2 regions of the Pantoea sp. USHLN298 genome follow, and region 2 is predicted to be linked to the other one. Evidence: predicted binding sites of a transcription regulator. Region 2 holds the regulator's gene; the other holds the start of a gene.
What was found. Region 2 encodes PurR, which represses purine synthesis genes. Its sites were predicted from a motif close to CANGCAAACGTTTGCNTG; they were not measured.

Region 1 (4,424 bases), on a different contig from region 2:
GATAGCCAATCCCGACCACGGTGATCAATACCAGCACCAGCGCTAAGCCAATAATCTCCCGGCCATGATGCAGGAACTCGCTGATGGGCGTTTTCCAGCCGTCGGCAAACAGCAGCGGCGGGATAAACAGCACCAGAAACAGTTCCGGGTCAAAATCAACATGCAGACCAAAGTTGGGCCAGGCCATCAGCGCGCCAGCGGCGATCTGTACCAGCGGCAACGGGATCTGAAAAGGCAGAATGCGAGCCGCGACGCCAGAGAGCGACACGACCAGCGTCATGATGAGAATAGTAAAAAAGATTTCCATGCTTTCCTTAGGCGTCGTTATCTTTCAATCATTGTTTGAGCGCTAAAGTGTAAAACAAACCGAACTCTGAAGGGTCAGCTACGCGTGCGGCGGGCGGGAAAAAAGTGAAAAATACCGGACGCACGCCTGCACGTCCGGTTGAACAGTCAGATCGCCCAGCCTCCGGCGTAAAATGCCACTAACGCGACGGCAATCACCACCGTGCCGACATTCAGCTTGCGCCACTCGCCGGCAAAAATACGGCCCACCACCAGCGAGGCAAAACCGATCATAATGCCGGTAACGATGTTGCAGGTCAGCACGATAATCACCGCGGTTAACAGGCCAGACATCGCATCGACAAAATCATTGAAGTCGATTTTCGCCACGTTACTCAGCATCAGCAGGCCGACATACATCAGCGCCGGCGCGGTAGCGTAGGCCGGAACCAGCCAGGCCAGCGGCGACATAAACAGAATCACCAGGAACAGCAGGCCAACCACGATAGCGGTCAGGCCGGTTTTGCCGCCCGCCGCTGTTCCGGCTGCCGATTCGATATAGACCGCCGCAGGTGAGGCACCGACCAGGCCGGCAAACAGGCTGCTGACCGAATCGGTCGTCAATGCGCGGCCGCCATTGATTATCTGTCCCTGCTTATCCAGCAGGTTAGCCTGGCCCGCGACCGCGCGAATGGTGCCGGTGGCGTCAAACACGGCGGTCATCACCAGCGCCAGCACGCTTGGCAGCACCACCGGCTGCAACGCCCCCATGATGTCCAGACTGAACACCAGCGACTGACCGCTGGCGTCACGCAGGCTGGGCAGCGCAAATAACCCTTTGTAGCTCACCGTCGGGTCAAAGATCAGTCCGAGCAGCGAAATGGCGATAATGGTCATCAGAATGCCGCCCGGCACCCGCCGTTTTTCCAGGCCAAAAATCGCCGCCAGCCCAAGCAGTGACATGATCACCGGAAACGTGGCGAACTGGCCCAGCGCCACCGGCAAGCCAGGTGCCGGATTTTTTATCACCAGCCCGACGCCATCCGCCGCAATCAGCAGCAGAAACAGGCCAATCCCGACGCCGGTACCGTGCGCCACGCCCATCGGCAGGTTACGCAGGATCCACGCACGGATGCCGGTGACCGAAATCAGGGTAAACAGCAGCCCCATCAGGAATACCGCGCCAAGCGCGACCGGTACGCTGATGTGCTGGCCCAGCACCAGGCTGAAAGCGGTAAAGGCAGTCAGCGAGATGGCACAGCCAATCGCCATCGGCAGATTGGCCCACAGCCCCATCAGGATTGAGCCGAAGCTGGCGACCAGACAGGTCGCGACAAAGACTGCCGTTGGGGGGAAACCGGCTTTACCGAGCATCCCCGGCACCACAATCACCGAATAGACCATCGCCAGAAAGGTGGTCAGTCCGGCCAGAATTTCCTGGCGCACGCTGCTGCCGCGCGCCGAGATCGCGAACCAGGCGTCCAGTTTTCCACTGGCCGGGCGTGATTCAATTGACATAGTTGAGCCTCAAAGATTTTTTGTTGTGTGGATCGCTCTGCGACCGTCGCTGTCCCTGAAATAAGCGGGTAATCCGGGCGCGCTGACGGAATAAACCCGTCAGGCAAACGTTTACCTTGCCGCAGATAGTTGGCAGTCAAAGGACCGCCAGATAAAAAGGCAAACGATTATCCGGCGTTTAGCGGCACATTTTCAACTGGCTGGAAGACATTATTCAGCACAAAGATCAGGTAACAGCCCTACAGCCTGGCAGGACAAAGGCTGCCGCGCGCGGCTGACACCTTGAAGTTACAGGCCTTTTTTACTGCGGAGAGGCTGGCGTCACCGGGCGAAAAAACGGTGCGCCAGCAAAGAGGATTAACCTGGCAGGGAAAGCTCACCGCCCTGATCGATAGCCCGCTGCCAGGCGGCGCGCTGCTGGACGGTTTGCAGCCATTTCTCACTGGCGGGCATCTGCTCCAGCCCGGCGCGTTGCGCCAGCGCCAGCAGCGGGAAGCTCATCTGTATATCGGCAATGCTGAAACGCTGCCCGGCAAACCACGGATTGGCTGCCAGATGCTGTTCAATCATCTTCTTATGCGGTTGCAGCTGCTTGTCCAGCCAGGCTTTCTGTACCCCTTTGCCAAACGCGGCGCCCACCGGACGCAGCAGCCACGGCACCGGCGCTTTCCCCATCTGTCCGAAGATCAGCTTCATCACCAGCAGCGGCATCAGCGATCCCTCGGCATAGTGCAGCCAGTAACGCGACTGCAGCCGCGCCTCTTCATCACTGAGCTTCAGCCGAAATTCGTGATCGTATTTCTCCTCCAGGTACTCCAGGATGGCGCCCGATTCGGCCACCACCCGGTTTTCATCGGTAATCACCGGTGATTTACCCAGCGGATGCACTTTTTTCAGCGCCTCGGGCGCCAGCATGGTGGGCTCGCGTTGATAACGTTTGATCTGGTACGGCACTTCCAGCTCTTCCAGCAGCCACAGCACCCGATGCGAGCGCGATTGCTCAAGATGGTGAACGGTGATCATCATGATTCCCTGTGTGTTGACCTTCCACCAGTATAGACCTCACCCGACGTCCGGATGTTTATCGTCCTGTTCTGGGTCGAGCAGCACCGCACCCGATCCTTGCTGACCGAGCCGGTCGCCGGGATTGCGCAGCGGACAATCACGCATCGACAGACAGCCACAGCCGATGCAGCCATCCAGATCGTTACGCAGTCGGGTCAGGGTTTCGATGCGCTTGTCCAGCTCCTCACGCCAGTGCTGGGTCAGTGCATCCCACTCCGGAGCCGACATCCGCTTATTGGCCGGAATATGCTCCAGGCTGTCGCTGACCGTCGCCAGTGGAATGCCAATGCGTTGTGCGATCTTGATGATGGCGACGCGGCGCAGCACGTCACGGCTGTAGCGTCGCTGATTGCCGCCGTTGCGGGTGCTGAAAATCAGCCCTTTGGTTTCATAAAAATGCAGCGCAGACACCGCGACACCGCTGCGGCGCGCCACTTCGCCCGGCGTTAATACCGGTTTGGGGTAGTTGCGATCTTTTTTCATCTGGCTCTTTACCTCAAGTTAACTTGAGGAATTATACTCGCATCCCATCAAAACGACTAAACTCCCATTATCGCTAATTAAGCACCAGAAGGATGAGGCCATGATGCAAGAAGAGATCATTCATTCCCTGACGCACTGGATTGACCAGAATCTGGACAAAAGTCTGTCCATTGATGAAGTGGCTGCAAAATCGGGCTATTCGAAATGGCACCTGCAGCGTATGTTCCGTACCGTGACGAAACAGACGCTGGGTGGCTATATTCGTGAACGCCGCCTGACGCTGGCTGCCGAGGCGCTCTCTCAGACTCAGCGTCCGGTCTTTGATATTGCCATGCAGTATGGTTATGACTCGCAGCAGACCTTTTCGCGGGTGTTTCGCCGCCAGTTTTCGCAAACCCCTACCGCCTATCGCCATACCATGCGTCGTCAGGCGATTCAGCGCCCTCGTCTGCTGAGCTTTGACTGCAAAGAAAGCATGGCCAGCTTTACCCAACGTACCACCGGCGAGTGCTGCCCGGTCCGCTAATGCCCAGGCCGCCCGTCATCGGGCGCGCCTGACCGCCTCTGCTTCCCCTGCTGTTCAAATCTGCAACACTTTCCTGCCATACCAGTGTCAAATTTTGTTCAAAATTTCAAATCGGGTGATATAATGTGACCCAAGTCACACTATGAACCTGGGTTGACGGCGCTAAAGCACTTCCTGACACGCTTTTCCGCCGCCGGTGATGTCCGCAGATTGTCAGGAATACTTACTGATATTGAGGTCCGGCCGATGGCTACGTTAACCACCAGTCTTCTTGTTATGCGTTGGGAATTGTTGAGCGCCGTAATGATGTTTTTCGCCAGCACCCTGAAAACCAAACTGCGTCAGGATAGTCATCATGTGATGGCATTCATGTGTGGCGGCATTGGTTTGGGCATGACCTGCTGGTTTGTTACCGGTCTGATGGGAATAACCCTGAGCATGGAAAACGTGCACAACTTTATGGAAATCTCTAAGCACGCCTTTATCGACGTAATGAGTCAGGCGCCCGCTGAGTGGCCGATGCCCTGATGGAGGGCGCGCGTCATGA
Region 2 (4,424 bases):
TGACAGCGCCTGAACCGCCTGCGCAGAGAAACCGCAGCTTGGCAGTTTCGGTGAACCTTTCATGAACAGCAGGATCGGGTTTTCTGCGATCTGGCGCTGAATTTTTTCTACAGTACTCATAATTGCCTTCCTTAATTCGTCACTTCGTGTTTGTTTATTGTAGCGACTTCGCACCAGGACTGAAAACGAGATTTTACCGCTGCCGGATTAAATCGCCATGTTTGTTAAGTCCGCTCATCAGCCCTGATGCCACCCGGTTATTAACGGCCAGTAACATATTAATAATTTGCAATAGTTTTGCCGATATAAGACGCTGAAAATGTTCATTTTCAACGCAATTGCGTGAGGCCGAAAGATTAATAAAAAAAGGCGTTACTGTTTTCAAACGAACTGGACTAGAATGGCATCGGCGCTGATCCTGGATCAGATTATTCCCAACTTTGTCGCGGTGCGTAGTGGCCCTGACAACTTAACTAAAACCGGACTATGCGTTTAATCATTACGCTTTTCATTCTTGCCTTTGCGCAACTGTTCTTTAACATCGCTTCTGCCTCACCGCAGGCGCCGGTGAATGTCAGTTCGCATAAAGCAGAGAAAAAGAGTGCGCGCGAAGATGAGCGCCGCAAGCGTCGCCCGCTGAAAACGGCGGCAAAGAAAACACGCGTCAGTCCGATTCAGAAGCTCAAAGTCAAAAAACAGAAAAAAAGCGAACTCACCGCCAGCCATCTTCCCGCTAAGAAAAGTAAAACCTCCCTTAAAACGGCCAGTAAAAAACGCTACGGCCACCAGCGTTCGCTTAAAACCGTTGACGCCAGCAGCAGTGACACCGGCACCATTAAAATGAGCAAGTCACATCGTCAGCGTTACCAGAAAGCGCGCGAAACGGCGATGACCAAGTTGATGGGTCAGTTAGGCAAACCTTATCAATGGGGTGGCACCTCACCGCATACCGGTTTTGATTGCAGCGGCCTGGTCTGGTACGCCTATAAAGATTTGGTCAAGTTCAAGATCCCGCGCACCGCCAATGAGATGTTCCATCTGCGCGACGCCGCGCCGGTTAAACGTGAGTCACTGGAGAAAGGCGATTTAGTCTTTTTCCGCATCAATGGCCGCGGCACCGCCGATCACGTTGGGGTTTATCTCGGCAACGGCAAATTCATTCAGTCACCGCGTACCGGCAAAGATATTCAGATCAGTGCGCTGGGTGAAGACTACTGGCAGCGCCACTATATTGGTGCGCGTCGGGTCATGACGCCAAAGACCATTCGCTAACGCAGCCGTTGGGCGATCGCCAGACAGCAAAAAGCCGGGCCATGCCCGGCTTTTTCGATCAGTGCAGAATCGCGGTGAAGCTAAAAGCGACAATCATCAGCAGGCAGCCGACGGTAGTCATCAGCGCCAGTTTCAAATCGGTACTCATTTAACTCTCCTTAGTCACAATTTTTGTGGGGTTAAGCCATTTTCCCACAGGACCGGGTAAAAATCTCGTTTTATCCGCCCAGCCTTGTTAGAATCCTGCCTTTGTTGCGCAACGCGCGCAGCCCCGGTTCCGTTTGCTCTCTTTTCAGGCGCTCATTACCCGCCAGTCGCCCTGTTTACCGGTCAGAAAACCTGCATAATTGCGCAGAAAACCCTGAGCAGACGCAAACGTTTAACATTATGCTTATCATTGCGTTAGATAAGCCCTGGAGTCCGATTTTAATGGCAACAATTAAAGATGTGGCAAAACGCGCCGGCGTCTCAACGACCACCGTTTCGCACGTCATCAATAAAACGCGTTTTGTCGCTGAAGAGACGCGCAACGCCGTCTGGCAGGCGATTCAGGAACTGCACTATTCGCCCAGCGCCGTGGCGCGCAGCCTGAAGGTGAATCACACCAAAACGCTGGGCCTGCTGGCGACTTCCAGCGAAGCGCCCTACTTTGCTGAAATTATTGAAGCAGTGGAAAACCACTGTTTCGACAAAGGCTATACTCTGATTCTGGGTAATGCGCACAATGATCTGCAGAAGCAGCGCGCCTATCTCAGCATGATGGCGCAAAAGCGCGTCGATGGGCTGCTGGTGATGTGCTCTGAGTATCCGGACGATCTGCTGAAAATGCTGGAAGAGAACCGTAACATCCCGATGGTGGTAATGGACTGGGGCGAATCCCGCGCCGACTTTACCGACACGGTGCTGGACAATGCGTTTCAGGGCGGTTATCTCGCCGGGCGTTATCTGATTGAGCGTGGCCATCGCGAGATTGGCGCCATCCCCGGCCAGATGGAGCGCAACACCGGTGGCGGACGTCACGCCGGCTTCCTGAAGGCGCTGGAAGAAGCGGGTATTCAGCCGCGTGCCGAGTGGATTGTCCAGGGTGACTTTGAACCTGAATCGGGCTATCAGGCAATGCAGCAGATCCTGTCGCAGAAACAGCGCCCGACCGCGGTGTTCTGTGGTGGCGATATCATGGCGATGGGGGCGATTTGCGCCGCCGATGAGATGGGATTGCGCGTGCCGCAGGACATTTCGGTGATCGGCTATGACAATGTGCGCAACGCGCGCTACTTCGCGCCGGCGCTGACCACCGTTCATCAGCCGAAAGCGCAGCTGGGTGAGAAAGCGCTGGAGATGTTGCTGGATCGCATCACCAGCAAACGTGAGATTTCTCAAACCATCGAAGTGCATCCAACCCTGATTGAACGTCGTTCCGTAGCTGATGGTCCGTTCCGCGACTACCGCCGTTAATCTTCGCTTAACCACTCCTGATTAAGCGTTTGCGCATCACCCAGATAGCTGAGTAACCAGCCGGTCGCCGGTGATGCGCGATCTTCCGCCCAGCTGACACAACAGGGACTCTCCGGAAAAGCCACCGGCAGGGTCAGCTCCACCAGCGCGCCGCTGTCCAGCAACGGCCGGGCCAGATGACCAGGCACCATCGCCACGCACAATCCCGCCAGTACGCAATCCAGCCCGGTCTGCCATTCCGGCACCACCAGCCGACGCTGGTTGTCGAGCGTCCACGTCATCCGGCGTGGCAGCGCGCGCGAAGTATCTTCCAGAACCAGCGACGGCCAGCTGCGCAGGGTATCGTCATCTATCTGGCTCACTTCCGTCAGCGGATGGTGGTTCGCGACTACGCAGCGCCAGTTGAGCGTCCCCATATCGCGAAAGGCAAAGCGGCCGCCGACCGGGATCGCCTGAGTCGCGCCGATAGCAACCTCCACCCGGCCATCCGCCAGCGCATCCCAGACGCCGTTGAACACTTCATAACTGATGTGCAACTCCATGTCAGGAAAGTGCCGGTAAAAATCCTTCACTAATTGTCGGGTACGCTGCGGCTTGACGATACAGTCCACCGCAATACTTAACTGCCCGCGCCAGCCGTTGGCCAGCTGCTGACACTGGCGGCGGGTGGCGAGCATTTTTTTGATGACGCTGCGCCCTTCCCGGACAAAATGCTCTCCCGCAGGGGTTAATACCACCTCACGATGCTGACGTTCAAACAGCGGAACCGCCAGCCAGGTCTCCAGCTGGCGCACCGTGTAGCTGATAGCCGACGGCACCCGATGCAGCTCCTGCGCCGCCGCGCTGAAGCTGCCACCGCGCGCCACGGCATCCACCACTTCTAACGCATATTCTGACCACATATTCTGCCTTCAAATTTTTTAACAGCAATAGGCAAATATTAGCGTTTCACAGCGGCAAACGCACCTTTTACACTCTGCCGCGTTCAACCTGCAAAATGAGAATCAGATGTCACCGTCAAAAGGATTTATGCCTTATCTCGCTCTGCTGAGCATGCTGGGCTTTTTAGCCACCGATATGTACCTGCCCGCGTTTGGCGCGATGCAGCAAACTTTCAATACCTCGCCTGGCCTGATCAGTGCCAGCATGAGCCTGTTCCTGGCCGGTTTTGCCTGCGGTCAGCTGTTCTGGGGTCCGCTCTCCGATCGCATCGGGCGTAAGCCGGTGCTGCTGGCCGGACTGGCGCTGTTCGCCGTCGGCTGTGCCGGTATGCTGTGGGTAGAGGATATTTATCTGATGCTGGCGCTGCGCTTTGTTCAGGCGATTGGCGTCTGTGCGGCCGCTGTCAGCTGGCAGGCGCTGGTGGTCGATCGCTATCCGGCCGCACGTGCTAATAAGGTGTTTGCCACCATCATGCCGCTGGTGGCGCTTTCGCCAGCCCTGGCACCGCTGTTAGGCGCGTGGCTGATTGGTCATTTCCACTGGCGTTCGATCTTCCTGGTGCTGACGCTGATTGCGCTGGCCTTGATCCTCACGACGCTGCGCCTGCCGTCGGGCCGCAAAGCAACGGGCAACCAGGGCGCAAATCCGGGCTTTTTTACCCTGCTTAAATCCCGGGTTTACAGTGGTAACGTGCTGATTTATTCCGCCTGTTCCGCCAGCTTTTTCGCCTGGCTGACCGGCTCACCCTTTATTCT

Region 1: WFK59_RS13295 (NCS2 family permease) is a predicted target of PurR. The motif match lies at 1,904-1,921, and genes of this name have one in related genera.

The regions. Positions count from the first base shown of each region.
Region 1 is NZ_JBBCRO010000004.1:512,207-516,630, forward strand. It holds gene WFK59_RS13290 (Na+/H+ antiporter) at 1-307, opposite strand, end outside; gene WFK59_RS13295 (NCS2 family permease) at 454-1,803, opposite strand; gene WFK59_RS13300 (glutathione S-transferase family protein) at 2,161-2,826, opposite strand; gene soxR (redox-sensitive transcriptional activator SoxR) at 2,866-3,351, opposite strand; gene soxS (superoxide response transcriptional regulator SoxS) at 3,452-3,877, shown strand; gene WFK59_RS13315 (YjcB family protein) at 4,124-4,405, shown strand.
Region 2 is NZ_JBBCRO010000001.1:924,420-928,843, reverse strand. It holds gene WFK59_RS04445 (Grx4 family monothiol glutaredoxin) at 1-123, opposite strand, end outside; gene WFK59_RS04440 (C40 family peptidase) at 487-1,272, shown strand; gene cydH (cytochrome bd-I oxidase subunit CydH) at 1,331-1,420, opposite strand; gene purR (HTH-type transcriptional repressor PurR) at 1,702-2,727, shown strand; gene punR (DNA-binding transcriptional activator PunR) at 2,724-3,629, opposite strand; gene punC (purine nucleoside transporter PunC) at 3,736-4,424, shown strand, end outside.